One region of the Rothia sp. HMSC071B01 genome, then DNA from elsewhere that is predicted to be linked to it. Evidence: riboswitches for the same ligand, from Rfam matches in the RefSeq annotation. Region 1 holds a riboswitch; the other holds the start of a gene.
The links. Region 1 has a riboswitch for thiamine pyrophosphate ahead of HMPREF2527_RS09370 (ECF transporter S component). Riboswitches for the same ligand answer to the same signal wherever they lie in the genome.

Region 1 (15,718 bases):
TATCTAATAATCATATTATTTTTTGCCCATGTTTTTGCTGTGGTTTTTAAAAGGGTTTTTGATTATAAAGGTTATTCGGTTAGATGGATTGCTGGGAAGTATATAAAATTCCTTGGAGATGCTACGATTATAGCCATAATTTGTGGAGTAGTTACCTTTGCTATATTTGTTTCAGGCGAAGACCAGAAAATGCTCTTCTCTCTGGTTGACTATATATCTTTCTTCACTCTCTCCTTCAGTGTTTTATGTTCATTTGTATTTTTTATTAAAATCTTTGTTGAAATGAGGAAGTTCTTCAAATATTCCATAATGGCATTAATCTTTCCTGCTGGTTGCCTTGCGGTTTCATGGATTTTCTTCGATGTTATACTGGGCGGCTCTATGTTGAATTCTGTGGCTAAAGCAGTGACTGGAAGCTATATTGATCCGCTTCTCGTAAGGATGCAGAAAATATTTAATGCTAGCTCCTCCGATGCGGCATCTATTAGGCAGAATTTTTTGGATAACCCTCTTCTGTGGATGGGGTCTTCCTCGCCAGAATATTCTGTTGTTTTAGATCAGGTGAAGTTTACTCTTTTGCTTCTTGCCGTAATTCTCTTCGTGTTTTTCTGGATTCGTGACAGGAAAAGGAATTCTACTGATGAATCATAAAGCTCTTTTGTAAATTATCTAGAAAATAAATTTTTGAGTGAGCTATTGATGTTAAAAATAAGGGTCAGTATTATCCTCTCCTCTGTTAGGAGCGAGGATAATACTGACCCTTTTCTACGTAGTAACTACGTCTAGAAAGAGACTCGGACCGCCTTCGCATCCGCCTCCACCGACGCCTTCAACGTAAACGGAATCTCCTTCTGCACCTGCGAACGCTCACCCGTATACAAATCCAACTGAGTAAACGACACCTTCGCCGTACCCGACATCGGCTTCAACGACCACACACCTGCCGAACTCACACTCACCTGCGGATCCGCAACCTTCACCACCGACCACTTCACCTCAGAATCCACACGACCCGTAAACGCATACTCAAAAGGGCACCCACCAGGATAAAGAGTGCTCTGCTGCGTACACTTCTTCAAATGATCCTGCACCTGCTCCTTCACCGACGACAACGCATTATCACTCGGCTTCAACTCCATACGCACCGCATGATTCGCATCCTGCGCAGTCACCACCTCATTCACCTTCTGCGCCGTATAAACCGTCGAATCATACGACACCGCATACACACCCGGATAAAACACCGGGAACGACGCCGCACCCTCATCCACCGCAACCTTACGGTTATTAATCGTCGCAGCCTCCACACCCTGAATATTCACCTTCACCGACGGCAAAGACGCCTCATCAATAGCCCACTTATCAAAAAAGCCCCAATGAGTACCCGCACGATGCAAACGAAAATCCGTATGCTGCTGCGAACCCCCCAAAGAATACGAAGCACGCACCGTCGCATGCTCACCATCGGCGCTAGTCTCCACCACCTCATACGACACCTCACCCAACGAAGACACCGAACGCCTCAAAGCATCCCCATCCAGCAGCGACGCGTCACCCTCAGGGATCTGCGCACCCAACAGGCCACGCGCATACGAACCATTACCCGTACGCAACGCATGAAAATACTCCCGCACCTGACCAGTCGGACCATACACCAGCTTATTCGTCATAACCAGCGCCGCAGCAGCCACAGACACCGCCACCACAACACCGACCATCCACATTGCCAGGACCCGCTCCACGGGAGAAAAATTACGCATAGAACCAGGGTAACGCAGGTAGTCCGCTAGGTTTCACGCACCGCACACACTAAAGTTGTGTATATGGCAGAACGCGCTCACGAAGTCCCCGCCAAATACGGCGAAGTCAACGAACTATTCCACCCCCGCATGCGATCCTACGGCAGGCGCATCGAAGCGGCACTCCCCGGCACCATTGTGCTCCTCGCCGCGCTCGCCTTCGTCTTCTACAAGCGACCGGCCCTGCCGTACACCATCTTTGTGCTTCTTATCGGCGCCATCGCCGGTGTCAACCTCTACTCAGTTCTCAAACCCACCATTATCGTCATCACCAAAACCCACGTGCTCCGCGCACGCACCTTCGGCTGGTTCGCCGTACCCCTCGAAAACATCGACCACACCATCTACGCCGAAAAGCTCTACCCCAAAAAAGCCTACGGCCAGAAACTCAAAACCGTCGCCGGTCGCCTACGCTACCGCAGCTTCCCCGCCATGTGGGCCGTCGACAAAGACGGCAAACAGCTCATGCGCATCGACGGCCGCGTCTGGGACGGCAAAACCATGCGAGAAGTCTCCTCCAAACTCTCCCCCCAGACCACCATCTACAAGCAGATCAACGTGGTCAACATGGACAAAGAACACAAGGGACTCATCACCTTCAACGAACTGCACCCCGGCTGGCGCTCCAGCCTCATGACCGCGCTCGCCGTCATCATCGTGGCAATCCTCTTCGCCGCATCCTTCCTGCCCGAAGAAATCGCCCGCAACATCTACATGATCCACTAGAACAACCATTCTTTAAAGTTCTTATGGACGCGCTTCTTCCGGACACACAAATGGCCCGGCGCCCACCCCACACAGGGGAGGCGCCGGGCCATTTGTATGCCTAGCTAAATGCGCTTAGCGCGCTCGTTTCAGATGCGAGCCTAGCTCGCCGGGCGCGACAGAACCGCCACCAAAAATTCCGAAGAGCCCTCCACAAACGGGTGCATCTGCCATGAAGAGTAGGTGTTATCCACGTTCAGGCCAACCTCGCGGGCATCAGCGAGGAACTGCTCAAACGCATAATCACGGCCAGGACCCGAACCATAACCCACGACAGCGCGGCCACCCGGCGCCAACACGCGACGGAAATTCTCCACCACCGGCTTACGAGTCGAACGAGCCAAGAAACCCATCACATTACCCGCACACACCAGCAGCTCAAAACCATTCTCCGCCGTAGCGTCACCCTCAATGCCCAGCACCTCCGGCAAATCCACCAAATCAGCAGTAATCCACGTAGCCTCCGGGCAGACGCGGCGCGCCTCCTCAATCAGCTCAGGATCAATATCAACACCCGTCACACGGTGACCCAACGCGTGCAGCTGCTTACCCACACGACCAGGGCCAGAACCCGCATCAAGAATCTTCGCGCCACGAGACGCCAACGCATTCACTAGGCGAGACTCACCGGCCATATCATTACCCTCAGCCTCCATCGCCTTAAAACGGTCAATGTACCACTGTGAGTGATTCGGGTTGCTTTCCTTGCGGATCAGCCACAGGGACTTCTCACGCTCACCCGGAGCGTTGAAACTCATCATTGCCATAAAAACTCCTTTGATAGGGTTGAGGACGCGCCAGCCGCCACCCGGCGAGGTGACCGCGGCGTATAAGCGGTGTGTGCGCTACGTACTAGCATAGCCCCACCCGGCGTCTGCCGGTAAGGGCAGTAAGAGCCGGACGGGGCTACGGGAGGGGAACGGACGCTACAGAGGCTAAACGATAGGGACGCGTTTAGAGGTGGTCGCCCTCAACATTCGACGGACCCGCTGCAAACGCCTTACGCATCTGCTCCTGACGCTCCTCCTCAGCCAGACGAGCAGCCTCAGCGAACTGCGCCTCAATATCGGCAAGCAGCCCCTCAACCTCTTCCTTACCAGCCACCGGGCCGCCAGCAATCAGACCATCAGCACCCAAAACCACAGCCAACGGCACACCATTACCGAAATTCGCGCGCGCACCAGCATCACGGTCAATCAGCGGAGTTAACCCTTCAGGCAACGTACCCGCATTACGCGAGGTCTGCAACGACTCCAGGCTCGAATACACCGGATGCAACGCCACCTGCGGCAGACGCTCCTGCCACGAAGACATCGTCTTCAAAAACTTCACACAACCAGCACACGTCGCCGACACAAACACCAGCATACGCGCCTGATTCTTAGCCAACGCACGCAAATTCGTGTGGCGACCATTCTCCAGGTACAGCGCCGCATGAGGAATCGGCATACGAACATACAGCTCCTCGCCGTTCTCGTCATACACCGGCTCCGGCAAAATCACCTCAGCCTGCGGCTCCGGCTGCGCAAGAGCATCACCGCGGCGAACAGCCTCCAACGTCACAGCAATCAGCGCCGCACCAAAAACCCAAGTCCAGCCGCTATTATCCAGACCCAGCAGAGTCGACACAACACCCGTGCCCCCCTTCAACGCGCTCGCATGCGCGCCAGCCGCCGCCAACAACAACGCAATATTACGGACCAGCGTGTAACGGCTCACCGGCGCATTCGACTCAGAACCAAAACAATTACAACCCGCAGTACGACCCGTCGCCAGTGCGCGCGCAATCACCACCGTATAGAACAGCATCAGAATCAACGCCAAACCCGAAGCAATCACAACAGGCAAACGCACCGGCGACAGCAGCAGAACGGCGGCCAGGGCAATCTCGAACCACGGCAAAATCAGCGACACCGCACGGGTCGGCGCGATCTTCTCCAAACCAAGATTCTGAATACCGGTCACGGTACTCTGCGGGTCCTTCGCCTTAGCAATACCGCTAATCAGCAAAGTCAACGCAACAAGTGCCGTACACAAAACAAGCGGCACAGTAGAGACGGTGAGCATAAAACTCCTAGAGTGAGTGTGCGAAAACAGGAGGCGGCAGTGGCAGTTTTTAGGCAGAACAAACCGTGCGACGTGCCGCCGTGTTATACACGATTTTACGCCCTGCACAGGGGGAAATGTCTCTACGGGTTAAGCTCTACGAGTTAAGCGGAAAGCGGTATGCGCCCTCGTTCCTGCAGGGAACCCGCCCTCGCTTCGCTTCGGGCACCCTGATGTCACTACGGACGATACCGCTTTCCTTACGATTAGGCGCGCTATGCCCTTCCTCCGCGCCTACAGGGGACCCTGATGTCGCCTCCGGAAGGGATAGCTACGCCTTGTATGCGTTTAGATAGCCGTGAGGCTCACACCGTACTCGCCCGCCAGCTCCGCGTACGCCTGTACAAAGCGCTGCGCTCGCGCACCCGAGGCACAGAAAACGCCCACACGCTGATCACGAACCGACTCAAACAGGCTCAACAACTCCGCGGGCACGTCGGTTGCCGGCAACAGCGACCCCTCAGCGTCGCTCAGCTGCGACAGCGGCATATGCATCGAACCCTCATGCTTAATAGACGCCTCACGCTCGGGCGCCTCACGCACATCCAGCAGAACCTGCGGGACCTCATGCGCCGACAAATCCACCGGAACCACACGCGCCGGATCCGGCACCGCCCCAAACGACGTACACGTACCCGACAAGGCATCATACGTCAGCAGAGTACCCGCCGCCGTCGGTAGGCCGCTCACATGCTTGAGCACCTCCGTCGCCATCAGCGAACCCACCACCGCCGTCGTCGCACCCAACACCCCGGCAAGCGCACACGACTCCACCGTCTGCGGAATCGTCGGAAAAATATCACGCAAATGCGCGCCATCCGGCTCAAAAAGACTCACCGACCCGCCAAAACGCAACACCGTGCCCCACACCAGCGGCAGACCCGCAACCTGCGCAGCATCCGCAATCAGATACTTTGACGCAAACGTATCCGTACAATCCACCACACAATCCGGTGCCGAGGCGGCGAAAAGATCCAAAATCCAGGACGCATCCACATGCCGAACCGACGTTTCAACCGTCAACGACGGGCACAGCTCCAGGGCACGGCGCGCCGCAACCTCCGCCTTCGGCTTACCCACATCAGGCACACCAAAAAGCGGCTGACGCTGAATATTCGACAGCTCCACCGAATCAGAATCCACAATATGCAGATACCCCACGCCAGCCGCCGCCAACGCCTGCACCACCGGACAACCCAAACCACCAGCACCAATTACCAACACGCGGGCAGCCGCCACCGCGTCCTGATCAAAGCCGGGGAGGCGACGTTGACGGTCCGTGCGCTCGCGATCCAGACGCGCATGCTTCGGATTCACCGGGGTAGGGGAAAGGTTTACATCCACGAGACAAAACCCTCCGACGGCGACGATGCTTTCGCGTGCTCACGCACCGGAATACGGCCAGCCTCACGCGCCAACGCGCCCGCCTGCACCGCAAACTTCATCGCCTGAGCCATTGCTACCGGATCCTCAGCACGATTCACCGCCGACGCCAACAACACCGCATCACAGCCCAGCTCCATCGCCAGGGCGGCGTCCGAAGCGGTACCCACGCCGGCATCCAGAACCACCGGAACCTGCGCGCGGGACGCAATCAGCTCAATATTGTGCGGGTTCAAAATGCCCAGACCGGTACCAATCGGCGCGCCCAACGGCATAACCGCCGCAACGCCCGCATCCTCCAGGCGAGCTGCAGCCACCGGATCGTCAGAGGTGTACGCGAGCACCGTGAAATCCTCAGCGACCAGCTGCTCGCAAGCGTTCAACAGCTCCACGGTGTCCGGCAGCAGGGTGTCTTCGTCATGGATGATCTCGACCTTCACCCAGGAAGTGCCCAGCGCCTCGCGGGCGAGCATCGCGGTCATCACCGCATCAGCTGCGGTGCGGCACCCTGCGGTATTGGGCAGCGGCGCAATATTGAGCTTCTGCAGAAGCGGAAAAATGGGGGTGCCTGCGGCGTGACGGCGCATGGCAACCGTCGTCATTTCGGTACCGGATGCGATGAGCGCCTGTTCGAGCAGGTCCATGCTGGTTGCGCCTCCGGAGCCCATGATGAGGCGGGAGGTGAAGGTGCGGTCGCCGATGGTGAGCGGTGTGAGGCTCATGGTGTTCTCCTCTGTGGGAACGTCTAAATAACGGGGTCTGCTGGTTGGTGCGGGGCGCTACGGTGCGCCCGGTTTAGAAAGAAAACCGAGAATGGCTGTTCTTTTTGCCGGTGGGTATCTCTCCGGTACAGGCTGAAAGATTAGCCGCCCTGAACGGCGGTGAGGGCATCCACCCTATCGCCCTCGTTCAGCGGGACATCCAGCCACGTGGAACGCGGCACAATACTGCGGTTAAGGGCTACTGCCACGCCCGCCTCGGTACCAAACTGGTCCATGACAAGGTCAAATACGGTGGGGGCGTTGGTGGTTAGCGGCTCGCCGTTGTAGGTGATGATCATGCGAAATCCTTTCGTGAAGGTGCCGGGTGCATCCGGCGGGGACTGTGTTTAGTGGGTGAATCGTGCCGGGTCGCATGCCTGCATGATGGGCGGAATCTCAGCCCCGCAGGCGACCTCTGCACCAACCTTGCCGGCGAGTGCGGCAAGCAGAATACCGTGGCGGAAATAGCCCGTGGACACGAGCTGGCGGGTGCCGTCGGCACGAGTGCGGTACCCGAAGATGGGCAGGTCGTCCGGGGTGCCGGGGCGCGCGCCGACGTTCGCCTCCAGAAGCTCGCACTCTTCAACCGCGGGCACGAGGCGGATCGCGTCACGTAGCAGCTGGTGCACGCCGTCAATGGCGGGTAGTGTGCGGTGGTCTTCGCGGCTGGTCGCGCCAATGCACAGCTCCCCGTCAGGGCGGGGGATGAGGTAGACGGGGCGGGAGTTCACGTAGCCGCGCACCACATGCTTGAGGATGGGCCGCGGGGCGCGCAGACGCAGAATGTCCCCGTAGACGGGGCGTAGCGGGTAGTCCCCATGCAGTGTTGCCCCTAGTCCAGTGCAGATAATGTCGCCCGCATCCGGGGCGGTGACCCGTTCGGTGCCGAAGGTGACGCCGCGGCGGGTGAGGGCGTCTTTGAGGGCGCGCCTCATGAGCCGCGGGTGTAGCTGATGGTCACTGGGGATGCTCACAGCGCCGGCGATACGCGGTGCCAGGAGCGGTTCGAGGGCGCGCGCCTGCGTCGGGGTGACGGGGTCCGCGGGGCGGTTCATATCCCGGTAGTAGGCGCGGGTGCGTTGCAGGTGCTCGGCGTCGGCGCGGTCGGCAGCGACGATGAGCGTGCCGGTGGTGTCGTAGCCGGTGGGCAGGTCGGTGGCGCGGCTGAGCCTCTCCATGAGGGAGGGGTAGGCGTCGGCGCTGGCGGTCATGAGCGGGAAGAGCGCGTCCTGCTGGAATTGCACTTCTGCGATGGGCGCGAGCATGCCGCCGGCGTAGTGGCTGGCGGCGGGGTAGAGCGCCGTGCCGTCGTCGGTGGTGCCGTAGTCGCTGGTTTCGGCGTCGATGAGGTGCACGTTTTCGCCGCGTTCGGTGAGCTCAAACGCGGTGGTGAGGCCAATGATTCCGCCACCAATGATGGTGATGGTCATGGCTATGCCTGCAGCGCGGGGTTGTCGACGAAGGCGCGGACCATGGCGATTCCGGCAACTCCGGTGGTGCGGATGGCGGGGCAGTCTTCGGGGGTGATGTCGCCGATAGCTACGGTGGGCACGGCGGACAGTTCGGCAAGTTCGCGGAGCCCATCAATGCCGAGGGGCGGGCGGTTGGACTGCTTGGTGGGGCTGGGACGGAACGGCCCGGTGCCAATGTAGTCGATTAGGTGCGCGATCTTGTTGGACTCTTCAACGAGCTGCCGGGTGCCGGTGGTCAGACCGATGATCGCGTCGGCGCCGAGGAGGGCGCGGGCGTCGGCTACGGGCAGGTCGTCTTGACCGATGTGCACGCCGTCAACGCGCACGCCGCGGGCACGCAGCGCGAGGGCGACGTCTACACGGTCGTCGACGAGGAGGGTCTGGTGCGGCTGGATGATGCCGGCGATAGCTTCGGTGAGCTGGTAGAGCTCGCGCGCGCTGATGGGTTTGGACCTGACTTGGATGCAGGTGGCGTGTTTGGCTGCCCGGACGGTTTCGAGGGGGTTGTCGCCTGTGACGAGGTAGAGGTTCAGGTCGAGGGGGCGTGCTGGGGTGGTGTAGGGGTGCGTTTCGCGGGTCATGCGGGTCTACGATTCCTCGTCGAGTAGCTGTTTGTGAGAAAATCTCTCATTGAATTTCTGTGGTTAGGTTAGCACAGCTGTGGGGTGAGTTGAACATTCTTCAAGTGTTTTGGGGTGGCTTGCGGGGTGTGTTCCTCGCTTGTGTAGGGGATAGGCTGGCGCGCTATACACTTCCTTCGCTCCTGCAGGGGACCCGCCCTCGCAGAGCTCGGGCACCCTGATGTCGCTGCAGGAAGGTATAGCGGCACCGCGCTCGCGCAGTTGCGGCAAGCCCTTTCGCGCTGAGCCCGCTGGTAGGCACCCTGACCTCCTAAGCTGAGCCACCACCTCACCCAAATACCTATCCCGTTTCCCGGTGAGCTGTCTGCGGTACCTCACCCGAGTATTCCCCACCCCGCCTCCGCGCACACTCTTCCCAAACCGAGCGCCCGCGGTTCGTTCCCAGCCGCGCAGCCGCACCCACTACTCCACCTGCCCGGAGAAGGGGAGAGAGTTAGTAGGGGAGAGGCCGGTATGTTCCGTCGCGACATCAGGGTGTCCGAAGCGAAGCGAGGACGGGTTCCCTGCAGGAGCAAGGAACATACCGCCTCGACCCGTCCAACCGAGCCCAACCACCGCATCCAACCTAAAAAATAAAGCCCCAAACCATAAGGTCCGGGGCTTGTGGAGCGGCTGACGGGAATCGAACCCGCGTATCAGGCTTGGGAAGCGTGCGCTCTACCATTGAGCTACAGCCGCATCTTTTTCAGTGTATCGCGCCTGCTTGTCGAGGGCGAAATGTGTTGCGGCTGTTTGTGTGCCGGGCGCAGGGGTTGAAATGTGATGTAGGCCTGTGTGCTGGGGCTGGTGGATGCCTGCACGTGGGTGGTGTTTGCCAGGTATCCTTTAAACGTGCTTATTTCAGATCGCGATATTCGTCAAGAGATTGCTGATGGGCGCATCGTTCTTGATCCGTTCGATGAGTCGATGATTCAGCCTGCAAGTGTGGACGTGAGGATTGATCGTTTCTTCCGTCTGTTCGATAACCATAAGTACCCGCATATTGATCCTGCTCAGCCGCAGGAGGATTTGACGCGCCTGGTGGAGGTGGCTCCTGATGAGCCGTTTATTCTGCATCCGGGTGAGTTTGTGTTGGGCTCTACGTATGAGAAGGTGACTCTGCCTGATGATGTGGCTGCCCGCCTGGAGGGTAAGTCGTCGCTGGGTCGTTTGGGTCTTCTGACTCACTCTACGGCTGGTTTTATTGACCCTGGTTTTTCTGGTCATGTGACGCTTGAGTTGTCGAATATGGCGACTTTGCCGATTATGTTGTGGCCGGGCTCGAAGGTGGGCCAGTTGTGCTTCTTCCGTTTGAGTAGCCCGACTGAGCATCCGTATGGTTCTGGTGCGTATGGTAACCGTTACCAGGGTCAGCGTGGCCCGACTGCTTCGCGTAGTTATTTGAATTTTCATCAGACGATGATTCCTGCGGACGGTTCTGTGGAGTCTTAGTCTTTCCCGCTTTGGGGTGCGGGCGTGCAGGCTGTGTGTTTGTGCGCCCGCGTTGGGCGGTTTTTTCGCCTGTTGTGCTCGTGCGTTCACTCGCGTGCGGGTTTTTATCTCTCACTCTCTAAGGATTTTTTGATGAATCTGAAGCCTGTTGTTCTGCGTGTTGCTGGCGCGGAAGTTTCTTTGTATCTGATTGATATGTCGGACTCTTTTGTGGAGCGTTTTAAGAAGGCGTGGGAGCCTCTTGCTCCGGAGTTTTTTGATACTCCTGATGAGGCGTATGCTTCGTTGTCTCGTTTTGATCAGGTGATGTTGGTTCATGCGCCGACTGATGAGTCGGTGATGGATTTGGCGAATCCGTTGATGGGTTCGTTTGATAAGGTTTCGACGCTGCGTGTGGCTGATGATGATTCGGGTATGCAGGATCTGACGAGCCGTATTACGTTGGCGATGATTGAGCAGCTGGTTGGTCGCGGTGTGATGCTGCATGCGGCTGTTATTGGTGACCCTGAGTCGAAGCGCGCTGTGGCGCTGGTGGGTGTTTCTGGTAGCGGTAAGACGACTGCGTCGCGTTTCTTGGGTTCGAAGTTTGCGTACCTGACTGATGAGACTGCGATTATTTCGGATGAGGGTGTTGTGTCGCCGTATCCGAAGCCGCTGTCTGTGATTGTTGACCCGAATGCGCCGAAGGATCAGCAGAACCCGGTGGACCTGTGCCTGAACGTGGTTGATCGTGATGACCTCAGCTATGAGCTGTCGCGTATTGTGTTCATTTCTCGTGATGAGTCGGCTTCTGAGCCGTATTTTGAGCGTGTTCCGCTGCATGAGGCTCTGGTGTTCTTGAGTGAGCAGAGTTCGGGTCTGGCGCGTCACCCTGAGGGTGTTGTGTCGCTGGCTAAGCTGGTGGAGCGTTGCGGTGGCGTGTGGCGCCTGGTGTACTCGGAGGTTGAGGATACTTTGCCGCTGGTTCAGGATCTGCTGAATGGTGGTGAGCTGCCGAATGCTGATGAGGTTGAGAAGCTGGAGAAGTACACGGTTGAGGATCACCTGCCGGGTGTGTTCTTGAACGGTACGATTGCGGTGTCTCGTATGCCGGGTACTTCGGGTGTGCGTGTGGGTGAGGACGGCCCGTTCTTGCTGCTGTGCGACACTGAGCTGAATGAGCTGTCTGATTTTGCGGCGGAGTGCTGGCTGCAGGCTGAGGGCGACATTTCGTACGATGACCTGTTTGCGCGTCTGGCTGAGATCTTTGAGGGTCTGCCTGCGGAGGCGTATGACGAGAATTTGAGTGCTCTGGCGGCTGGTTCGATGCTGTGGGTTCGTGTGATTGATGATCCGCTGATTGATGACGCAACCTGGGCTCAGATGACCAGTGATGAGGTTCTGGATGAGGAAGAGCAGCAGATTGCGCTGGATTCCTCTGAGGACGCTGTCTCTGATGATGAGGATGACGTGGTGGAGGACTAGCCACTGCGGTTCTCTGGTATAGCTCTCTGGCGCGGCTTACTGAGCTCCGCTTGATAAGCACTGCTTAAGCACAAAGGAGGGGCGGGTAGAAGATCATTCTTCTACCCGCCCCTCCCTTTGCGTTTACGGGTTTGCGCGGGGGTTCGCAAGGGCGGTTTGCAGGACGCTTAGCCCCGCATGCTTTACTGGGTTGCCTTACTGGGCAGCCTTGTCGCGGCGCTTCTGCTCGCGGCGAGCCGCACGCATACGCAACGGACCGGGCGCCTTCACCGGCAGCAACAGGAGCAGACCCGCCACCACAACGATCAGAATACCGAGCACACCCCAAATCTGGGCGCCCATGATGCTCACGCACAGACCGAACAGCATCGGCGCCAGGAAGCTGGTGGCACGGCCGGTGGTCGAGTACAGACCGAACAGCTCACCCTCAGTACCGGGATCCGCCAGGCGAGCCAGGAAGGTGCGGGACGCCGACTGCGCCGGACCCACGAACAGGCACAGCAGCAGGGCGCATACCCAGAACACGCCAGGCTGAGGGAAGAACAGCAGCGGGGTAGCCGCCAAAATAATGCCGACCAGCGAGATAACAATAATCGCCTTCGGGCCCAGGTAATCATCCAGGTAGCCACCCAGGATCGCGCCAACCGCCGCGACAGCGCTACCGGCAATACCGAACAGGATCACCTCGGAAGTGCTGAAACCGAACGTGCCCGCCGCAAGAATACCGCCGAACGTAAAAATACCGGACAGACCATCACGGAACACCGCCGAAGCAATCAGGAACCACAGCGTCTGCGGGGACGTCATCTTCAGCCGCTTAATGGTGCGCCACAGCGCCTTGTAGGAGGCGAGCAGACCGCCCTGACGAGCCGGGGAGAGACGCTCCATACCGAGCTCCAGGAAACGCAGCTCGCGGGTGGGCAGCACCTCCGGCAGGAAGCGCTCGCGGGTGCGCATACGCACCAGCAGCGGCACACAGAAGATGAGGCACCAGGCGGCGGCGAACAGTGCGACCGCACGGATATTCAGGGCGTTATCGGTGGTCAGGCCGAGCACTTCGGGGGTAAGCACAAAACCCCACAGCACCACAGCCAGCGCCAGGATGCCGCCAATGTAGCCGGCAGCCCATCCGGCGCCCGAAATCTTACCGATATTCTCCGGGTGGGAGATGCGCGGTAGCACGGCGTTATAGTTCACGTACGCGAACTCGCTGAACACGCTCGCCGCAGAAATCAGGGCGACACCCAGCCACAGGTACTGCGGGGTGGGGCCCACGAAGAAGCACGCCGCCATCGAGCCGACTAGCAGCATGGTGTTCACGCCGAGCCAGAAGATGCCCTTGCCGGACTTGTCGTTACGCTGGCCGGTGACCGGCGCCAGAATCGCAATGAGGAAACCGGCGATGGTCAGGCCCAGTGATAGCGCCGAAGAGGTCTCTTCGGGCGTACCGAAGTAGCTGCTGGTCAGGTACACGGTGAAGATGAAGGTCGTCATAATCGAGTCGAAGCTCGAGGAACCAACATCCCACATGACCCAGGACGCGACCGAACGGCGGCTGTTCGCGTGGTCAACGACCCTACGCTGAGCCTTCGTCTTACGGCGGGGAGAAGAAATAGTCATAGTTGTGCTTTCGGATGCCGAGGTGGCGCTTCAGCGTAGCGGCGGCATGAAACCGGCTGAAGTAGGGCGGGCGTGCTGAAGATGGAACACCAGGCGGTACGTACCGAGCAAAGATACGTACCGCCTAGTTCATGAACTTTCGCGCGGAAAGCGCAAAGTCTTAGTTGAAGAAACGACGCTGCAGGCGAGCAATACCGAAGCTCACCACAGCACCGGCGACGGAGGTCAGAACGGTCCAGAGGATGACCTGACGCAGGGTGTCTTCAGACTCGTGGGAAATGGCGGGAGGCTGGTTACCGGTAGCCTTGGTCCAGGCTGCGCCCAGGCCCTTACCAACCAGGGCAGCAGCGCCCATGTTGATACCCGCAATAGCAAGCTTAGCGACGGGGTTCATATGTATCTCCTTAGCTGTATACGATGCGGCGTCCTGCCCGTGAACCCCTTCGGGGTTGGGTGAGAAAAGAGCGCCACTCCCTAGCGTATAGGGTTTAAGGCGTTCGTGCCGCCTTGGAGCCTCTCCGTCCCAAAATTGTACACCGTGCAATTCTGTAATGTGGGCAGAAGAACGAAACAAAAAGCGGCAAATTGGCACGAACAGCCAGACAAGCCTACAATCGAACCTGGGTTCCCACCCGCACCACAACGGTACGGACAAGGAACCCCACACGACAGGGGAGCGCCACCGAGGCGCTGAGAGTGCTAAGCAGACCCTCGAACCTGATCCGGTTAGTACCGGCGTAGGGAGTCGAATTTCTTCTCAATGCCCTCGTCCACACAGAGGGCGAGGACATTCCCCTTCCAACGACGGAAGGACCACCAATGTCGCAGAACGTAAACCCCGCCTCCCAGGCATCTACTCAGGCACCCGCACAGGCAGAAGCGAAGAAGCCGAACCTGCGCTGGCGAGTCAACGAAATCGTCATCGCCGCAGTTATCGCAGTAGCCTGCGCCGTCATCTTCTGGATCTGGGACATCGCAGTTAGCCCCGCCACCAAAACCGCACTCGTAGCAGCACCCGAATTCCGCCCCATCATCGGCGGCGCGTGGCTGCTCGGCGGCACCCTCGGCGGCCTGCTCATCCGCAAGCCCGGTGCAGCACTCTTCTGCGAAATCGTCGCAGCATTCATCTCCGTACTCTTCACCGGCGGCGCGTGGAGCGGCGAAATCCTGATCGCAGGCTTCTTCCAGGGCGTCGGCGCTGAAATCGCCTTCGCAATCTTCCGCTACCGTCGCTGGGACGCATTCGTAGCGGTCTTCGCCGGCGCACTCTGCGGTCTGTTCATGGGCGGTAACGAAATCTTCATCTACTACCCCGACATGGAACCGGTCAAGGCAATCATCTACGTAGCATGCTCCGTCATCTCCGGCGCAGTCATCGCAGGCTTCCTCGCATGGATTCTCGTGCAGAACCTCGCCAAGACCGGTGTGCTCTCCTCGCTGGCATCCGGCAAGACCCGCCGCTAACCACCAGCAACTAGCCACCAACTAGTCACCACTCGGCACACAACAGCAGCCACACAAAAGGCTAAGGAACCATCATGGAAGCAACACCGCGCGGGGCGCGCATCGAGCTCAACAACTTCAGCTGGCACCACCCCGGACGCCCAGAACCCGTCATCAGCGGACTCAACCTCACCATCAACCCCGGTGAAAAAGTCCTGCTACTGGGCACCTCCGGCGCCGGCAAATCGACGCTCCTGCACGCCATCGCCGGTGTGCTCCACGATGACGACGGCGAATCCGCCGGCGGCACCATCACCATCAACGGGCAAGCCCCCGCCGAAGCGCGCGGCACCGCAGGCATGATGCAGCAGGACCCCGAATCCTCCATCGTCATGGCAACCGTCGGCAACGACGTAGCCTTCGGCCCCGAAAACCTGCGCGTACCCCGCGAAGAAATCTGGGGACGCGTCACCGAAGCCCTCACCGCCGTAGGGCTCAACCACCTTGCCCTCGACCACCCCAGCAGTGCGCTGTCCGGCGGTCAGAAGCAGCGCCTCGGCCTGGCGGGCATCCTCTCGATGCACCCCGGCGCCATGATTCTCGACGAACCCACCGCCAACCTCGACCCCTCCGGCGTGCAGGAAGTACGCGACAGCATCCTCACCGCTACGGAGGCGACCGGTGCAACCCTGCTCGTCGTAGAACACCGCGTGAGCATCTGGGCACCGCACATGGACCGCATTATCGTGCTCGGCGAAGGCGGCACCATCACCCACGACGGCGCACCCGACACCGTACTCACCGAAGCCCGCCAAGAACTCATCGACGCAGGC
Region 2 (15,718 bases), on a different contig from region 1:
TGCTCCACCAGCGAAGAATCGCCGTCATCCCAGCACACCACCAGGCCCAGGTTCGCCACCGGCGCGTAGGCGGCAGCGCGGGTACCAATCACCACCGGCACCTGCCCCAAGCGCGCCTTCACAAACCCGTGATAGCGAGTATGCGGAGTCGAATCAGAACTCAAACGCACAAACGAATCAGCCGGCAGACGCTCGGCGAGCGCCGCCTCCAGAAGATCCAGGTTCTTAGCGGTCGGAACCACCGCAATAGCGCCGCGACCACTGGCAGCAGCAGCCGCGAGTGCGGTCGCCAAAACATCCGCCCACGTGTGCTCCAGGTGGCCGGGAAGAACCGTCATCACGGCGCGGGTCGCGGCACCGGCGGCAACATCTTCAATGAACTCCGCGCCGTTCTCGTAATCGGAGAAGACGGAGGCGGCATCCGGCGCGTCCGGGTTCAGCGTCGGCGGGTCCAGCACGAAGGGTGCGGGCGCGCCGGGGGTGGCAAGCCAAGCGTACGGGTCGGCAGTGCTGGAGGCGGCGGAGACGGCATCAGGCTCAGATTCCGCACACTCAGGTTCCGCGATTTCGGGAGCGTTTTCCTGCGGCTTCTCCCCCGCGCTCGCCGGGGTGCTCTCGGAGACGTTCTCCGGGGTGCTCTCGGGGGTATTGGAAGTACTTACCGGGGCAGAATCGCCCAAATAATCCGACTCATAACCCGGCAGAAGCGGCGCGTACTTCTTATCCAGCGCGGCAATACGCGGCGGCACCGCCAGGCGCAACACGTTCGCCACCGTGGAGGCGTAACGGTCGGCAAGCGCCTCAGCAAGCGCAAAAATTTCGGGCGCAACAGACGGCACACGCGACAGCACCGACTTGATCGGCAACAGCGAGGTACGCGTCCAATCGGTCGTGGCGGCGCGCTCCTCAATGTAACCGGTCAGCTCGTGACCGTTGAACAGCACGCGCACGCGGGCGCCGGGCACCGCATCCTCACTCAGCTCAGCGGGCACACGATAATCAAACGTGCGGTCCACCTGCGGCAGGGTGCTATCCACGCGCACACGCGCCACAGGGTTCGGCACGCCGCTCGCCTCCAACTCGGCGGCAACGTTCACCGGCTCCGGGGCAGCCGGAATCAGGGCATCACGAAGAGCAGGAAATCCCTGCAACAGGTCAAGCTGTTGCAGGGATTCCTGCTGAGCACCCAACGGTGCCGAAGAGTTCGATTCAGAACTGCTCTGAGTCACCCGAATCTGCGTGCTCCTCTACCCTGACAGATATTAGGAGGAGGACACTGCCGAACGCAGTGCATCCACGCGGTTCAGGCGCTCCCAGGTGAATTCCGGCTCGGTACGACCGAAGTGGCCGTGAGCTGCGGTCTTCTTGTAAATCGGGCGGCGCAAATCCAGTTCGTTAATGATTGCCAGCGGGCGCAGGTCGAAGACCTCACGCACAGCCTTCTCAATCTTGATCGGGTTGACCTTCTCGGTGCCGAAGGTTTCAACATACAGACCGACCGGCGCTGCCTGGCCGATAGCGTACGCAACCTGAACCTCGGCGCGGTCAGCAAGACCGGCACCCACAATGTTCTTCGCAACCCAACGCATTGCGTACGCTGCGGAACGGTCCACCTTCGACGGGTCCTTACCGGAGAACGCGCCACCACCGTGACGAGCCGAACCGCCGTAGGTGTCCACAATGATCTTGCGGCCGGTCAGGCCCGCGTCACCCACGGGGCCACCCTGAACGAAGCGGCCAGCGGGGTTCACAATGAACTTGGCGTTGGAGGAATCCAGCTCGACGCTGCCCAGAACCGGTGCGATAACGTGCTTCTCAATGTCTGCACGCAGGTCAGCCAGGTCGTAGCTTGCGGTGTGCTGGCTCGAAACAACGACGGTGTCCACAGAGACAGGCACATTGTTCGAATCGTAGCCGAGGGTCACCTGAGTCTTGCCGTCGGGGCGCAGCTCGGTCAGCAGGCCGTCCTTACGGACCTTGGTCAGACGCTCAGAGAGGCGGTGCGCCAGCCAAATCGGGGCGGGCATCAGCACGTTCGTCTCGTTCGAAGCGTAACCGAACATGATGCCCTGGTCGCCCGCACCCTGGCGGTCGTACTCGTCAGCAGCAATACCCTGACGAACCTCGAGGGACTCGTACACGCCGGCGTTAATGTCCGGGGACTGCTCACCAATGGACACGGACACGCCGCAGAACTCACCGTCGAAGCCGCGGGTAGAGGAATCGTAGCCGATACCCAGAATGGTCTCGCGCACGATGGAGGGGATTTCGACGTAGCTGGAGGTGGTCACCTCACCAGCAACATGCACCTGACCGGTGGTCACCATGGTCTCCACAGCAACGTTCGCTGCAGGATCCTGGGCAATAATGCCGTCAAGGATGGCGTCAGAAATCTGGTCACAAATCTTATCGGGGTGGCCTTCAGTCACCGACTCGCTGGTGAATAGGCGCAGATGGTTATTACTCACGGTTTCCACTCTACTGGTTGAGGGCGCGCGAAGATAGCGCGCTCGTAATGATGACGGTTTCCTTCAATTATGACACGTTTGTTAAGCGCCATTACGAGGCGGGGTGCTGCGTTCACACCCCGGGCGGGCCTTCACTCAGCGCCAGCCAGAGGATTAGGTCAGCGCCGCCAGAATCTTCTGAGCCAACGCCGGACCAATACCCGGCACCGCCGTCAGCTCCTCGGCGCTCGCCTGCTTAATCTGAGCCACCGACCCGAAGTGCTTAATCAGCGCGGCACGCTTCACCTCGCCCAAACCGGGCACCTCATCCAGGGCGGAGGCGACCATCGCCTTACCGCGCTTGGAACGGTGGAAGGTGATAGCGAAACGGTGCGCCTCATCGCGGATGCGCTGCACCAGGTACAGCGCCTGCGAAGTACGCGGTAGTACGACCGGGTAGTCGTCGTCCGGTAGCCACAGTTCCTCCAGGCGCTTAGCGATGCCGGCAACGTACACATCCGTAATGCCCAAATCGCTCAACGCGGCGGAGGCGGCAGCCACCTGAGGCGGGCCGCCGTCCACGAGCACCAGGTTCGGCGGGTAGGCGAACTTCGCCGGCTCGGGCGTGGAGGCGTCAATCTCGCCGGAGTGCACGGGGGCTGCTTCGCGCTCCGCCTGCTGCGCCAGATGCCTCTTGAATCGGCGGGTGATGACGTCGTACATACTGGCGGTATCGTCACGCGCGGCGTCGCCGGTAATGCTGTAGGTGCGGTAGGCGTTCTTTGCGGGCATGCCGTCCTCAAAGACAACCATGGAGGCGACCACGTTCGTGCCCTGCACATGCGAAATGTCGTAGCACTCGATGCGCAGCAGCGGGTCCGGTAGTTCCAGCGCTTCCTGCAGCTCCACGAGGGAGGCGCTGCGGGTGGTCAAATCGCCGGCACGGCGGCTCTTGTGCAGGGTCAGCGACTGGCGCGCGTTCTCGGCGACCGTCTTCATGAGCTCTGCCTTGTCGCCGCGCTGCGGGACGCTAATCTCCACGGGGCCGCCGCGCACCTCCGCCAGCCAAGACGCCAGTTGCTCCTTATTCTCGGGCTCCACCGGCACGAGCACGGAACGCGGAATATCGTAGCTGTTCAGGCTCTTCTCGGCGTCCTTCTGGGAGGCGAGGCTCGCCGCGATATCGCTGTACACCTGCGCGATCAGCTGCTCGATGAGCTGCGCGTCGGTGCTGTCGTTGACCTTCTCCACAATCCAGCCGCGCTGGCCACGAATCCTGCCGCCGCGCACGAAGAACACCTGAACGGACGCCTCCAGGTCGTCCTCCGCGTAGGCGAATAGGTCGGCATCCACGGTCGCGCCAAGCACCACGGCGTTACGCTCAAACGCCTTAGTCAGCGCGGCAATATCGTCACGAAGAATCGCGGCGCGCTCAAAGTCCATATCAGCTGCGGCGGCTTTCATTTCCGCGGTCAACTGGGCGATATGCTTCTCAGCGCCACCACCCATAAACCGGGTCAGCCCGCGCGCCAACTTGCGGTGCTCCTCGGCGCTAATCTTGCCCACGCACGGCGCCGCGCACTTATCGATATAGCCGAGTAGGCACGGCCGGCCGCTATTCTTTGCGCGGTTAAACACGCCGTTCGTGCAGGTACGCACCGGGAAGACGCGCAGCAGCGCATCCAGGGTTTCACGAATCGCCCACGCCTGCGAATACGGGCCAAAATAGCGCACGCCCTTACGGCGCTCGCCGCGGGTCACCATGGCGCGCGGGTACACGTCATTGACGGTAATCGCCAGGTACGGGTACGACTTATCGTCGCGGAACGCAATGTTGAAGCGCGGCGAAAACTCCTTAATCCAGGTGTATTCGAGCTGCAGGGACTCCATCTCGCTCGCCACCACGGTCCACTCAACGCTCGCCGCCGTATGCACCATCGCGTAGGTCTTCGGGCTCAGCGTCTGCGGGGACGCAAAATAGTTGTTGAGGCGGTTGCGCAGGTTCTTCGCCTTACCCACGTAGATGACGCGGCCGTCGGCATCGCGGAAACGGTAAACACCCGGGTCGGTGGGGATTTCGCCGGGGGCGGGGCGGTAGCTGGAAGGCTCTGCCATGGGTACTTTCTCCTCGCTCTACTGGGCTTTCTACTGGACTTTCTGCGGGGTTGCCGCTGCTGGGGCTACCGGGGGCATCCCAGGCTCGCGCATACGACAAACCGCGCATCCTACACCCATCTCCCCCATAACGCGGGGGTCGGTGCGTGAATGCGCGGTTTAAGTCTACGCGGTATAGGCGGCGAGTGCCCTAGCCTGCGTCACGTGCGGCTGAGGGCGAAACGTTGTACTCATGCTTTCGCGCCTGACCGGACAGCTGAGCAATCTCATCCATGATCGTGTCGGTGGTGACGCGGCGCTGCTTGCCGGTCATCTTCTCACCGGTCTTCTCAAAGTAAAGCGGCTTGCCCACACGAATCGTGAAGCGGCGCGGGTAAATCATGTTCGAGCCGGGCTTCTGCAGGCGGTCGGTGCCAATCAGACCAACCGGAACCACGGGCGCGCCGGTCATGTGCGCCAGCCACGCCACACCAATCTTGCCGCGGTACAGGTAGCCGTCGCGGGAGCGGGTGCCCTCGGGGTAAATGCCGAAGACCTTACCCTCCTGTAGCTTCTCCAGGGCAATGTCGAGCGCCTTGAGCGATTCGGAACGGTCGGAGCGGTTCACGGGAATAATATCCACGGCTTCGAAGAATGCCTTCATCATCTTGCCGCGCGGGCCGGGGGTGTTCACGTACTCAGCCTTGGCGAGGAACGCCACGCGGCGCGGCATCATGGCAGAAATAATGATGGAGTCCAGGAAGGACAGGTGGTTGGAGGCGACAATCACCGGGCCGGTGGCGGGGAAGTTTTCGAGTCCGGTCACGCGGGCGCGGAAGACGGTGCGCAGGATTCCGGTGACTGCTTTCTGGGTGGATTTGTAGAGAAGCACGTGAACTCTCCTGAGGTGCCGATAGATTGCGGGCTGTGGTGGCGGGCTGCCGTGGGTGCGGGGTGAGTGGCCCCTTCTGAGGGTACACCGTGTGGGTGCACAGAATCTGTACTGAAAAAATTTGTACTGTGTTTAGTAGTACCGAGTTTTATTATTCCACACCCGAGTGTAGGAACGTGAGGGGTGCCGCATTCCCCTTCCACATGCTGGGATGCGCCTCCCACCAATAATTTCGGCAAGATTTCCGGTAGAAGCTCAAGTAGAAGCCCGAGTAGGAACCCGAGTAAAAGCCCCGATTGAGGGAGTCTGCGCAGCTTCCACCCCGGCGCCTCCTCCTCTGTTACCGGCGGGGAAGTAGCGCGGAAGCTAAGGATTCAACCTCAACGTAACATTCGAACTTTTTTGCCTTGTAACTGTGGCTTTTATGCCTGAATACGCCTGTCATATTGTGACGATACGTCAGCAAAGTTTCGTAAATACGCATTTAATATGCAAAAATGAGAGCAGGGTGGGCTGTCGCACCTCCCTCAAGGACGATTCACCCTGAACATAGTGAGCCGCCCCTCCAGCGGATGTGCGTCGGAACCACTCCACCTACACAATCCACGCACACTGGAGACATACACTATGGCTACAAAACCCGTCTCGCGTGCGCAGGCAGCAAAGATTGCCCGCCGCTCAGACACGGTCGGTGCCTATGCCGGAAAAGGCTGGGTACAGGCTGTTGCGTTTGTGATGCTCCTGGGCTTCACCATTATGGCAGTCCTTGCAATGCGCACCTACGCACTCTCCATGCCGCTCCCCGATAAAATCGTCGGCAACGACGGCAAAACTATCGCAACCCAAGAACAGATCCTGCACGGTCAGGAACTGTTCCAGGGACGCGGCCTGCAGCAGTACGGATCCGTGCTCGGTCACGGTGCCTACCTCGGCCCCGACTACACTGCAGAATACCTGCGCCTGACCACCGATGCTGCCGTCAAGGAGTACCGTGAACAGGGCAAGCAGGACCCCCGCGAACTCGTCAAGAACGAGTGGCGCAAGGAGAACAAGTACGACGAGCAGACTAAGACCATCACCTGGTCCGCTGGTGAGACCAAGGGCTACCAGCTCATGCTCAAGCACTACCGTGAAACCCTCATGAAGGGTGACACCTCGCAGGGCCTGTTCCCCGACGCCATTAAGAACGACGAAGAACTGCACGACATCGTCGCATTCTTCGGCTGGACCGCATGGGCATCGGCGGCAGACCGCCCCGACCAGCCCTACTCCTACACCAACAACTGGCCTTCCGAACCCAACGTGGACAACAAGCCCACCGCGGATCTGATGGTCTGGTCGGCACTCTCCCTGATTGCCCTCATCGGTGGTACCGGTCTGATGTTCGCCATCTACGGCCGCTGGTCCCGCGCTATCGGCTGGCACGCGGAAGAGGCACCCGTCCTCGACTTCCGTCAGCCCGACGAAGTTCGCCTGACCCCCTCGCAGAAGGCAGCCTGCCTGCTCTTCGCAACGATCCTGGTGCTGTTCCTGCTGCAGGCTCTGGTGGGTGCGCTCACCGAGCACTACCGTGAAGAACTCACCGGATTCTTCGGTATCGACATGGGCCAGTTGCTGCCCTACACGGTATCCCGAACCTGGCACCTTCAGCTCTCCCTCTTCTGGACCGCAGGCGCGTTCCTGGCGGGCGGTATCTTCATCGCCCCGCTGATTACCCGCCGCGAACCCAAGAAGCAGGGCCTGCTCACCTACGTTCTCATCGGCGCCGTGGTCTTCGTGGTCCTCGGCTCGCTGCTGAACGAATGGTTCTCCCAGAAGGGCCTCATCCCCAAGGAATTCACCGGCTTCTTCTCGCAGCAGTGGGAGTTCCTGGACCTGCCGCGATTCTTCCAGATCCTGCTCACCGCGGGTATGTTCATCTGGATCGTCATCGTCTGGCGTACCCTCTCCGCTCGTCTGAAGGGCTCGAAGAAGACCTCCCTGCCGTGGCTGTTCCTCTTCTCCGGCCTCGCCATCCCCATGTTCTACGCGGTCGGCTTGCTCGCAGGTCAGCGCACTCACGTGACCGTCGCCGAATTCTGGCGATTCTGGGTGGTTCACCTCTGGGTGGAGGACTTCCTCGAACTGTTCACCACCGTCATGGTGGCGTACATCTTCGTGCTGCTCGGCGTGGTCCGCGAGCGCATCGCAATCTCCATCATCATGATGGACGCTGTGCTCTACTCCGCCGGTGGTGTGATCGGTACTCTGCACCACACCTACTTCGTCGGTACCCCCTCCGAGCAGATGGCATTCGGTGCGTTCTTCTCGGCTGCTGAGGTTATCCCGCTGACCTTCCTGACCGTTGAGGCGTGGGGCTTCATGCAGCTGGGTGCCCGCCAGTACTCCAACCGCACCAAGCCTTTCCCGCACCGTTGGGCTGTCATGTTCCTGATTGCTGTGGGCTTCTGGAACTTCCTCGGCGCAGGTGTGTTCGGCTTCCTGATTAACCTGCCGATCGTGTCCTACTTCGAGATTGGTACCGCGCTGACCGCAAACCACGCACACGCATCCATGATGGGTGTGTACGGTATGCTCGCAATCGCGTTCGCGGTATTTGGTCTGCGCTACCTGATCCCTGAGGACAAGTGGCCTGAGAAGGGTCTGAAGTTCTCCTTCTGGACCCTGAACATTGGTCTGCTGTGGATGTCCTTCATCTCGCTGCTGCCGCTGGGTATTGCTCAGCTGTACAAGTCCGTGGGTGAAGGCTACTACGAGGCTCGTTCCTTCGCGTTCATTCACGACGGTGCTTCCGCCGTGATGGGTTGGATGCGTATGCCCGGTGACGTCATCTTCCTGGTCGGCATTATCCCGCTGATTAAGCTGGCGCTGCTGGGTATCAAGGAGATCTTCTCCAAGAACGCTAAGGAAACCGTCCTGGAGCTGCCCGAACCGCCGCTGTACGAGGTGGTTGAGGACGCTCGCATCGCAGAGTTCGCCGGCGCTAAGGCTGCCGAGGAGCTGCCCGAGCAGACCAGCCCCTACCGTAGCGATCGTCGAGGCTAACCATGCCTGAGCAGATTGCTGGAGTTTCTTTCCTCGTGTGGCTGGCCTGCGTGTACGCGTTCGGCCTGGTCGCCGTGGGTTGGGGCTTCGATATTCTCGCCAAGCGCACCAGCCAGCGCATGGTGGCGGCGCGAACCTTCGGGTTCACCTACCACGAAGAGAGCGACGCGTGGCTCTGCCCCGAAGACCAGTGGCTGTGGGCGACCGCATTCGACTCGGATAACCGAGTGATGCGTTACCGCGCCAAGCCCAGCGTGTGCAACACCTGCCCGATTAAGGACAGCTGCACCGTCTCGGCGAACGGCCGCGAGCTCACCCGTGAAGTGGACGAATGGCCCTACTCCGAGTCGGGTCGTTTCCACCGCGGGCTGGCGGTTGCTGTCTCGTTGCTGGGTGTGGTCATCCTGATTGGTGCCGCCATCGTCTGGCACTCCCCGCTGGAGCTTCTGGTGGAGGGTGCCGCCGCGGTGGTCTGCCTGTCGCTGACCTACCCGCTGGCTGTGAAGCTCATGCGTTCCCCCGCGAACTTCGAGAACGATCCGAAGCATATTCACGCATCCACCGCTGACGAATCGGTGAACGTGAAGATGGACCGTTTCGCGGCGAAGTGGGGTGGCGTGTCGAATGAGCGTAAGCGCCGTACCGAGCAGACCCGCAAGCAGATGATTGCGGATGCAACCCTGCCGGTTCGTACCTCTGCCCTCGACCCGGACCGCCCCGCATGGAGCGGTACCGGCACCTCGGTTCCGCGTCTGCATAAGACCACGAACGAGGTCCTGCAGGAGCAGAACCTGGCTGAGGTTGAGGCGGCTGAAAAGCTGGCTGCAGAGAAGATGGCGAAGAAGTAGCGCTGCACAAGTTTTTCCGTTCCGGCGGCTGACCGGTCGGTTGGGTCCGTCTGTTAGCTTCGGCGGCTGCCCTGCATGGATTTCTCTTTTATTCCTCTTTTGAGTTTTCCATGTGGGGTGCCGCTAAAGCACCGACCGCCGCGATGTACGCCGGGACGGGAAATTCCCCTCCCAAACTCCCCACACAGCCCGGTACCGGGCAACACCCACTACCTACACCCCTACTACCTGAACCGTACGAGGCGCGGGCAGGTGGGCACACATACCGTCCTCCCCCAATACTTGTGAAGGAAAACCATGGATCCCGTCACTTTGGCAACTATCCTCATCCCAGTTGCCGTCATTGTTCTTTTTATTCTGATTCGTATGTTCCGCGTCATCCCCGAATACGAGCGTGGCATCTCTTTCCGCTTCGGTCACCTGCGCTCGGAACTGAAGCCCGGCCTGAACATCGTCTTCCCCCTCGTCGACTCCCTGCAGCGCGTTGATATGCGTGTCATCACCCTGACCATTCCCCCGCAGGAAGTCATCACCAAGGACAACGTTCCCGCCCGCGTGAACGCCGTGGTCCTCTTCCGCGTTACCAACGCCAAGAACGCGGTGCTTGAGGTTGAGAACTACCCGATTGCCACCAGCCAGATCGCGCAGACCACCCTGCGTTCCCTGCTCGGTCGCGTTGACCTGGACACCCTGCTCGCACACCGCGAGGACCTGAACGAGGACCTGCGTTCCATCATCGGCTCCCGCACCGAGCACTGGGGCATCCAGGTTGAGCTCGTCGAGATTAAGGACGTTGAGATTCCCGAGGCCATGCAGCGCGCCATGGCTCGTGAGGCTGAGGCCGAGCGTGAGCGTCGCGCAAAGATCATTTCGGCACGCGGTGAGCTTGAAGCTTCGAGCGAGCTGAAGGAAGCATCCGACATTCTGAGCCAGTCCCCCGCTTCCCTGCAGCTGCGTTACCTGCAGACCCTGCTGGAGCTGGGCGCCGACCAGAACTCGACCGTGGTCTTCCCGCTGCCCATGGACGTGATCGGCCCCCTCGTGGGTGCGCTCAAGGGCGAGAGCAAGTAGGCGCTTCTCCCCTCTGATGTACTAGCCTGAAGTACTAGCCGCGGCGGCTGACCCGCAACGGTGAGAAACATATAAATATCCCGTGCAGATAAACGTATCTGCACGGGATATTTCTATGCGGAATTTATACGCGAAACGCTTTCAAACGGAGCCCGCGAAAGCGGAGCGCCGAAAAGAAAACCCGGGAAGAAAACCCGGGAAGGAAGGCGTTTGGCCCGCCGCGGGGGTTGGATGAGGTGGTTGCGACGGGCCAAACTGGTCGGTTACACGCCGTAGAGGTGCGGGCGCGGCAGGTACATCAGCCAGTTGGGTGAGGGCCGGAATCCTGCCGCAAACGGTTTTCACCGACGCCTTAAGCATAACCGGCGCACCCCCCGAACCGGCGGTAGCTTGAGTGAAGCATCAATCACCCATCTCACGCCATGCCGGGGCGGTATTCAGCCCAAAAACGGCACCTAAAGCATCGGTACCCAAAGCACCTGCGAGCTGGCTCCGGTGCTCCCCTAGCGCAGCGCCAGTCATCTAACACAGCGCCCGGCAAACTAACGCAATGCTCGGTGTGCCTGGTCAAAGAACTCACGCTCGTACACGCACGCCGACAGGTACGCCTGCGCCGCACGCACACGCTGAGCCGGTGAAGCCGCCTCAAACGCACGCTCCACCTCCGCGAGGCTACGTGCCACATCCGCGGCGAACTCTTCGCCACCGTACATGCTCAACCACTCCGCGTACGGGTGGTCCGCGTGATTCTGCGAGGAGAGCACAGCGCCCACCTCTTCGTACAGCCAGTAGCAGGGCAGGATTGCCGCGGCACCGACCACGTAATCATCACCGGCGGCGGAGGCACGCAGGAAATTCGTGTACCCCATCGTAATCGGCGAGGGGCCACCCAGACGCACACGGTTCGCCAACCAGCCTTCGTGCAGCTGCGATTCGGCGGCAATCGCCTCGTGCGCACCGGCGGCCCAGTGCACCTGCGCCTCAGCGGTGTCAGCACGCGCCGAGAGAGTCGCGAGCGCACGCGAATAATCCCGCAGGTAGAGGGCGTCCTGGTCCAGGTAGAAGGCGAACAGGTCCTCGTCGAGGGTGCCGTCACCGAGGGCACGCACGAAGGGCAGGTCCAGGATCTGGTGCCAGGTTTCGCCACCGGCTGCCCAGAGGGCGGCGGTCCAGGGTCCGGCGGGCTTTACGACGGCTTCACCGGCGGGTACGGGGCTGACCGGCAGCAGACGCTCCGGGCTGGTGCCGTCCAGAATATTACCCTCAGAGTCGGTGGTGGCGAGCAGGTGATGCCACGGGTACGCGGAGGCGGCAGCCTCCAGGCGGCGGGCACGGGCGGCGTGGTCCACCGGGCCGTGGCCCTCACCGGAGCCAACTTGCAGACCGGCGCCTGCGGCGATGGATTCGTGGAGCCAGCGGGTGCTCCACTGCAGGGCGCGGTGGGTGTCTTCGCTGGTCAGAACGCTCTGCTGGCCTGCGGCGTGTCCTGCGGCTTCGGTGTGCTGGAGCAGTTCCACGCCCAGGCGGGTTGCCAGCGAGGAGGACAGGGAGCATCCGGTGCCGTGCGTATTACGGCTGTCCAGGCGCGGGGTGCGCACGTGCGCGCAGGTGCCGTCCAGGAAGACCGCGGTGTTACCGGCGTCCTGACCGCACAGGTGGCCGCCCTTCACAATCACGGTAGTTCCGGTCGCCGCCGCAAGGTTCGCCGCCTGCTCGTGCGCCTCATCGAAAGTCTGGGCGGGCTCCTTCTGGCAGAGCACGGCGAGCTCCGGAATGTTCGGGGTAATCACGTCCACGAGCGGCACGAGGTCGCGCAGCGCCTGCTCCGCTTCAGCCTGCAGCAGGCGGTCACCGCTAGAAGCAATCATGACCGGGTCGAGCACGACCACGGGCACGGGGTGCTCGCTCAGCCAGGTGCGGACGGTACGGATCGTGTCTGCGTCCCCGAGCATGCCGATTTTCACGGCGTCCACCGCGACATCGTCAAAAACGGCGGCAAGCTGCGCGGTCAAAAATTCCAGGGGCGGGGTGAATACTTCACGCACTCCGCAGGTGTTCTGGGCGACCAGTGAGGTAGTCACGCACATGCCGTAACCGCCGGATGCGGCAATGGACTTGAGGTCCGCCTGAATACCTGCACCGCCGGAGGGGTCGGTTCCGGCAATGGAGAGAACCCTCGGCACCCGAGCTGCCCGAGCTGCCCGAGCTGTCTGGGGTTCTCGGGGGTTTCCGGAGGCGCTCGCGCCGGGTGCAGGGTTGGTGGTGGTGGGTGCGCATGAGGGCGCGGTAGGCTGCTCTGCCATGATCGATAATCCCTTCGCTAGTTCGAACTAGAGCAGGTTCAATGGGTGATTCTCTCAGCCTTGAGTTTCCTTACGCCGTTTCGTGCGCCCCCTGTGCCGTATGCCCTTCGTTGGGCGGGTGTTGGGCGGGTCAGCGGGTCGCGGGCGTCTCAAGGCACCCCATATCGCTCTGCCAGGTTATCACAACGATTCTCAGTAGCTGAAAGTTTTGCGGGTGACAAGTGAATCTCTCCGAAATTTTCGTTTGAGCATTGCGGTACTGCACCACCATTCCGGCTCAGGTTTTCCAGCGCAGGCTTCAGCACCCCCCCCAGAACTCGCCCGTTAAAAGGCAATGCCCGGCACCGCTTTAGACGGTACCGGGCACTATCAGCCGGACATATCGCCGGGCATATCCACCGGGCTAGGCCAGAGCTTAGGTGAGGGCGAAAATCTCTGCCGGTGAACCCTCCGCAATGATCCTGCCCTCGTGCAGCAGGACCGCACGGTCAGCCAGCGAGGCGATACGCGCATCGTGCGAAATGATCAGCACCGCACGGTTCGCCAGCACGGCGCTCAGGGACTCGGTTGCGTCCGCGAGCTCCAGCTGAGTGGTGGACTCGTCCAGAATCACGGCGTGCGGGTCAGCAAGCACAATACGTGCCAGCGCCAGCTGCTGAATCTGGTCGCGAGTCAGAGGCGAATCCGCGCCGCTGACGACAGTATCCATACCCTGCGGCAGGTCGCGCCACCAGCGGGCACCGATAGCGTCCAGCGCCTCACGCATCTGCTCGACGGTTGCATCCGGCACGACCACCGTAAAGTTATCGGCGAGAGTACCGAAGAAGACGTGCGCTTCCTGGGTGCAGACCAGCAGGCGCGGGCGGCCGTCGGCGGCGGCATCGGTCGGGAAGTCGCCGTGACCGACCGGGCGACCCATCACGGTGATGGTGCCGTCCAGGGCGGTCAGCGAACCACCAATCAGACGAGCCAGGGTGGTCTTACCCGAACCGGAACGGCCCACCAGGGCGAGCGCCTCACCGCGGCGAATCTTCAGGTTGATACCTTCCAGAACGAGGGCGTCGGGCGAGTAGCCGTAGGAGACGTCGGTGCAGTCAATGGCGTACTGCGGGTCCTTCACGGCTTCATCCGAGACGGCGGCGAACGCTTCGGCACGGTGCTGTGCACGCGCCTCACGCTGCTTCTTCGCCAGGGAGACCACACCGAACACGCGGCCCATGTTCACGAGCATGATGCGCAGGCTGCTGACGTGGTGGTTCAGCATGTCGGCGAGGATTCGCAGGCTGAAAACCATGACCGAGGCGGTCGCTACGGCGCCCCAGGAAGCCCAGCCGAGAGCCACGCAGGCGGCGCCCCAGAGCATGCACAGAACCGTCGGGATCCAGGCGTTAATAGCGTCCACGGTGAAGTACAGCTGGCGGATGCGCACCATGCCCAGCTGCGCGGCGAACTGGCGCTTGTTCTCACCGGCGAAGGCATCTTCGCGGGCGGTATGAACGCCCAGCTCACGGATCGTGGAGGTGCCGCGAATGTTCTCGGTCAGCACGCTGTTGAGGTCGCTCACGCGCTCCTGGGCGGTCTGGTTGCGTGCCGCCATGAGCGGCAGCATCTTCGACATGATGAGGGCAAGACCGGCAATCATGGGTAGCATGATCAGACCCATTGCCGGGCTCACGAACGCCAGGGAGAGCGTGGAGATAATGAAGTACAGCACCACGTAAATCGCGCCGAGCAGGTCCTCACTGACGGACTTCGCCGCCGAGGAGAGGTCGTCGGTCACGCGGGTGAGCAGGTCACCGCTACCGGCTTCTTCCACGGTGCGTGCGTCCAGGTCGAGGGTGCCGTCGAGGGTGTCCTGGTTGGCGTCACGGGTGACGAGCGCACCCAGTCGCGCCGCACTGTACGAGGAGACCATGAGGGTTATTGCCTGCACGATGAACGCCGCCAGAATAATCAGAATCGGCTGCCACGGGTAGCTGGAGAACTTACCCGCCACCACGTCGTCCACTGTGGCACCAATCTGCAGGGGCACCACCGCACCCATGAGGGTGCTGACCATGTAGATGACGAAGGTGTAGAGGGCTCGCCCCTTATGCGCTGCGAGGTAGTTCCACATGCGGCGTGCCACGTAGGCGGGGGTTTCGATGGGGAGCTGCTTTGCCATGCTAGTTCACCTCCTGATTCTGAGTGGTTTCGGTCTGAGCGGTTTCAGACTGAGCGGTTTCCGGGTAGCCGTCGCATTCCATGCGGCGGGTCGTCTCCGCGGTCGTGGAGACAACGTAGACCTGCTCCAAATCCTGCAGCAGGCCGGGGTAGCCGACGGGCAGGCGGTCGCTACCAATCTGGGTTTCCATCGCATCGTAGATGTAACGCTGGCTGGGTTCGTCCACGGAGTTCAGCGGCTCGGTCAGAATCAGCACCTGCGCGTCCTGTGCGAGCGCACGGGCGAGCGCCAGACGCTGACGCTGACCACCGGAGAGGTTCGCACCTTCACTGGTGATGCGTGCGGCGAAGTAGTCTTCGGGGTTGCGTCCGCCCAGTCGGTAGGCGATTTCGCGGGAGTCGGTAATCTTCAGCAGCTCCTCATCCTTTGCCTGTGCCAGCTCCTCGTCGGGGTTCGGCACGGTGCCCAGGCGCAGGTGCTCCTGCAGGGTTCCGGCGAAAATCATGGGGTTGGGTTCGCTCAGCAGCACGCGGCGGCCGGTTGCGTCCTTGAGGTCCTCTCCCCCGCGTCGCAGGGTGCGGGCGAGCGCCTCGGCGTAGTCCTGCGCGGTGAGGTTGTAGTCGCGCGGGTTGACGTACACGATGCGCGGGTTGCTGGCACCGGCGGGGGCGACGGGTACGGGCACCTTCAGGGTGCTCGCCTCGACTGTCTGTTCGACGCGTGCCAGATGCGCCATTTCTTCGTCGGTGCGCGGGCTCTTCAGCACGCCCTGACGCACGCCGGCGTGACCTTCGAGGCGGGCGACCTTGGCGAGCGCAATCTTGGCGTAACGCCAGGCGGTGAGGAAGTTCTGG

Region 2: another riboswitch for thiamine pyrophosphate. It lies ahead of HMPREF2527_RS03640 (bifunctional hydroxymethylpyrimidine kinase/phosphomethylpyrimidine kinase); the one in region 1 lies ahead of HMPREF2527_RS09370 (ECF transporter S component).

What each region holds. Positions count from the first base shown of each region.
Region 1 is NZ_KV795081.1:308,034-323,751, reverse strand. It holds gene HMPREF2527_RS09445 (hypothetical protein) at 1-651, shown strand, start outside; gene HMPREF2527_RS09440 (hypothetical protein) at 783-1,760, opposite strand; gene HMPREF2527_RS09435 (hypothetical protein) at 1,824-2,525, shown strand; gene HMPREF2527_RS09430 (class I SAM-dependent methyltransferase) at 2,666-3,331, opposite strand; gene HMPREF2527_RS09425 (MauE/DoxX family redox-associated membrane protein) at 3,519-4,631, opposite strand; gene HMPREF2527_RS09420 (ThiF family adenylyltransferase) at 4,959-6,014, opposite strand; gene HMPREF2527_RS09415 (thiazole synthase) at 6,005-6,775, opposite strand; gene thiS (sulfur carrier protein ThiS) at 6,916-7,113, opposite strand; gene thiO (glycine oxidase ThiO) at 7,162-8,244, opposite strand; gene HMPREF2527_RS09400 (thiamine phosphate synthase) at 8,247-8,867, opposite strand; tRNA gene HMPREF2527_RS09395 (tRNA-Gly) at 9,532-9,605, opposite strand; gene dcd (dCTP deaminase) at 9,759-10,358, shown strand; gene HMPREF2527_RS09385 (septin family protein) at 10,491-11,822, shown strand; gene HMPREF2527_RS09380 (MFS transporter) at 12,018-13,442, opposite strand; gene HMPREF2527_RS09375 (DUF4235 domain-containing protein) at 13,603-13,836, opposite strand; TPP riboswitch at 14,103-14,203, shown strand; gene HMPREF2527_RS09370 (ECF transporter S component) at 14,262-14,906, shown strand; gene HMPREF2527_RS09365 (ABC transporter ATP-binding protein) at 14,981-15,718, shown strand, end outside.
Region 2 is NZ_KV795071.1:5,344-21,061, forward strand. It holds gene HMPREF2527_RS03605 (primosomal protein N' family DNA-binding protein) at 1-1,229, opposite strand, end outside; gene metK (methionine adenosyltransferase) at 1,263-2,468, opposite strand; gene uvrC (excinuclease ABC subunit UvrC) at 2,622-4,562, opposite strand; gene HMPREF2527_RS03620 (lysophospholipid acyltransferase family protein) at 4,753-5,433, opposite strand; gene HMPREF2527_RS03625 (nitric-oxide reductase large subunit) at 6,061-8,478, shown strand; gene HMPREF2527_RS03630 (transposase) at 8,481-9,326, shown strand; gene HMPREF2527_RS03635 (slipin family protein) at 9,624-10,397, shown strand; gene HMPREF2527_RS03640 (bifunctional hydroxymethylpyrimidine kinase/phosphomethylpyrimidine kinase) at 10,940-12,700, opposite strand; TPP riboswitch at 12,692-12,872, opposite strand; gene HMPREF2527_RS03645 (ABC transporter ATP-binding protein) at 13,116-14,864, opposite strand; gene HMPREF2527_RS03650 (ABC transporter transmembrane domain-containing protein) at 14,866-15,718, opposite strand, start outside.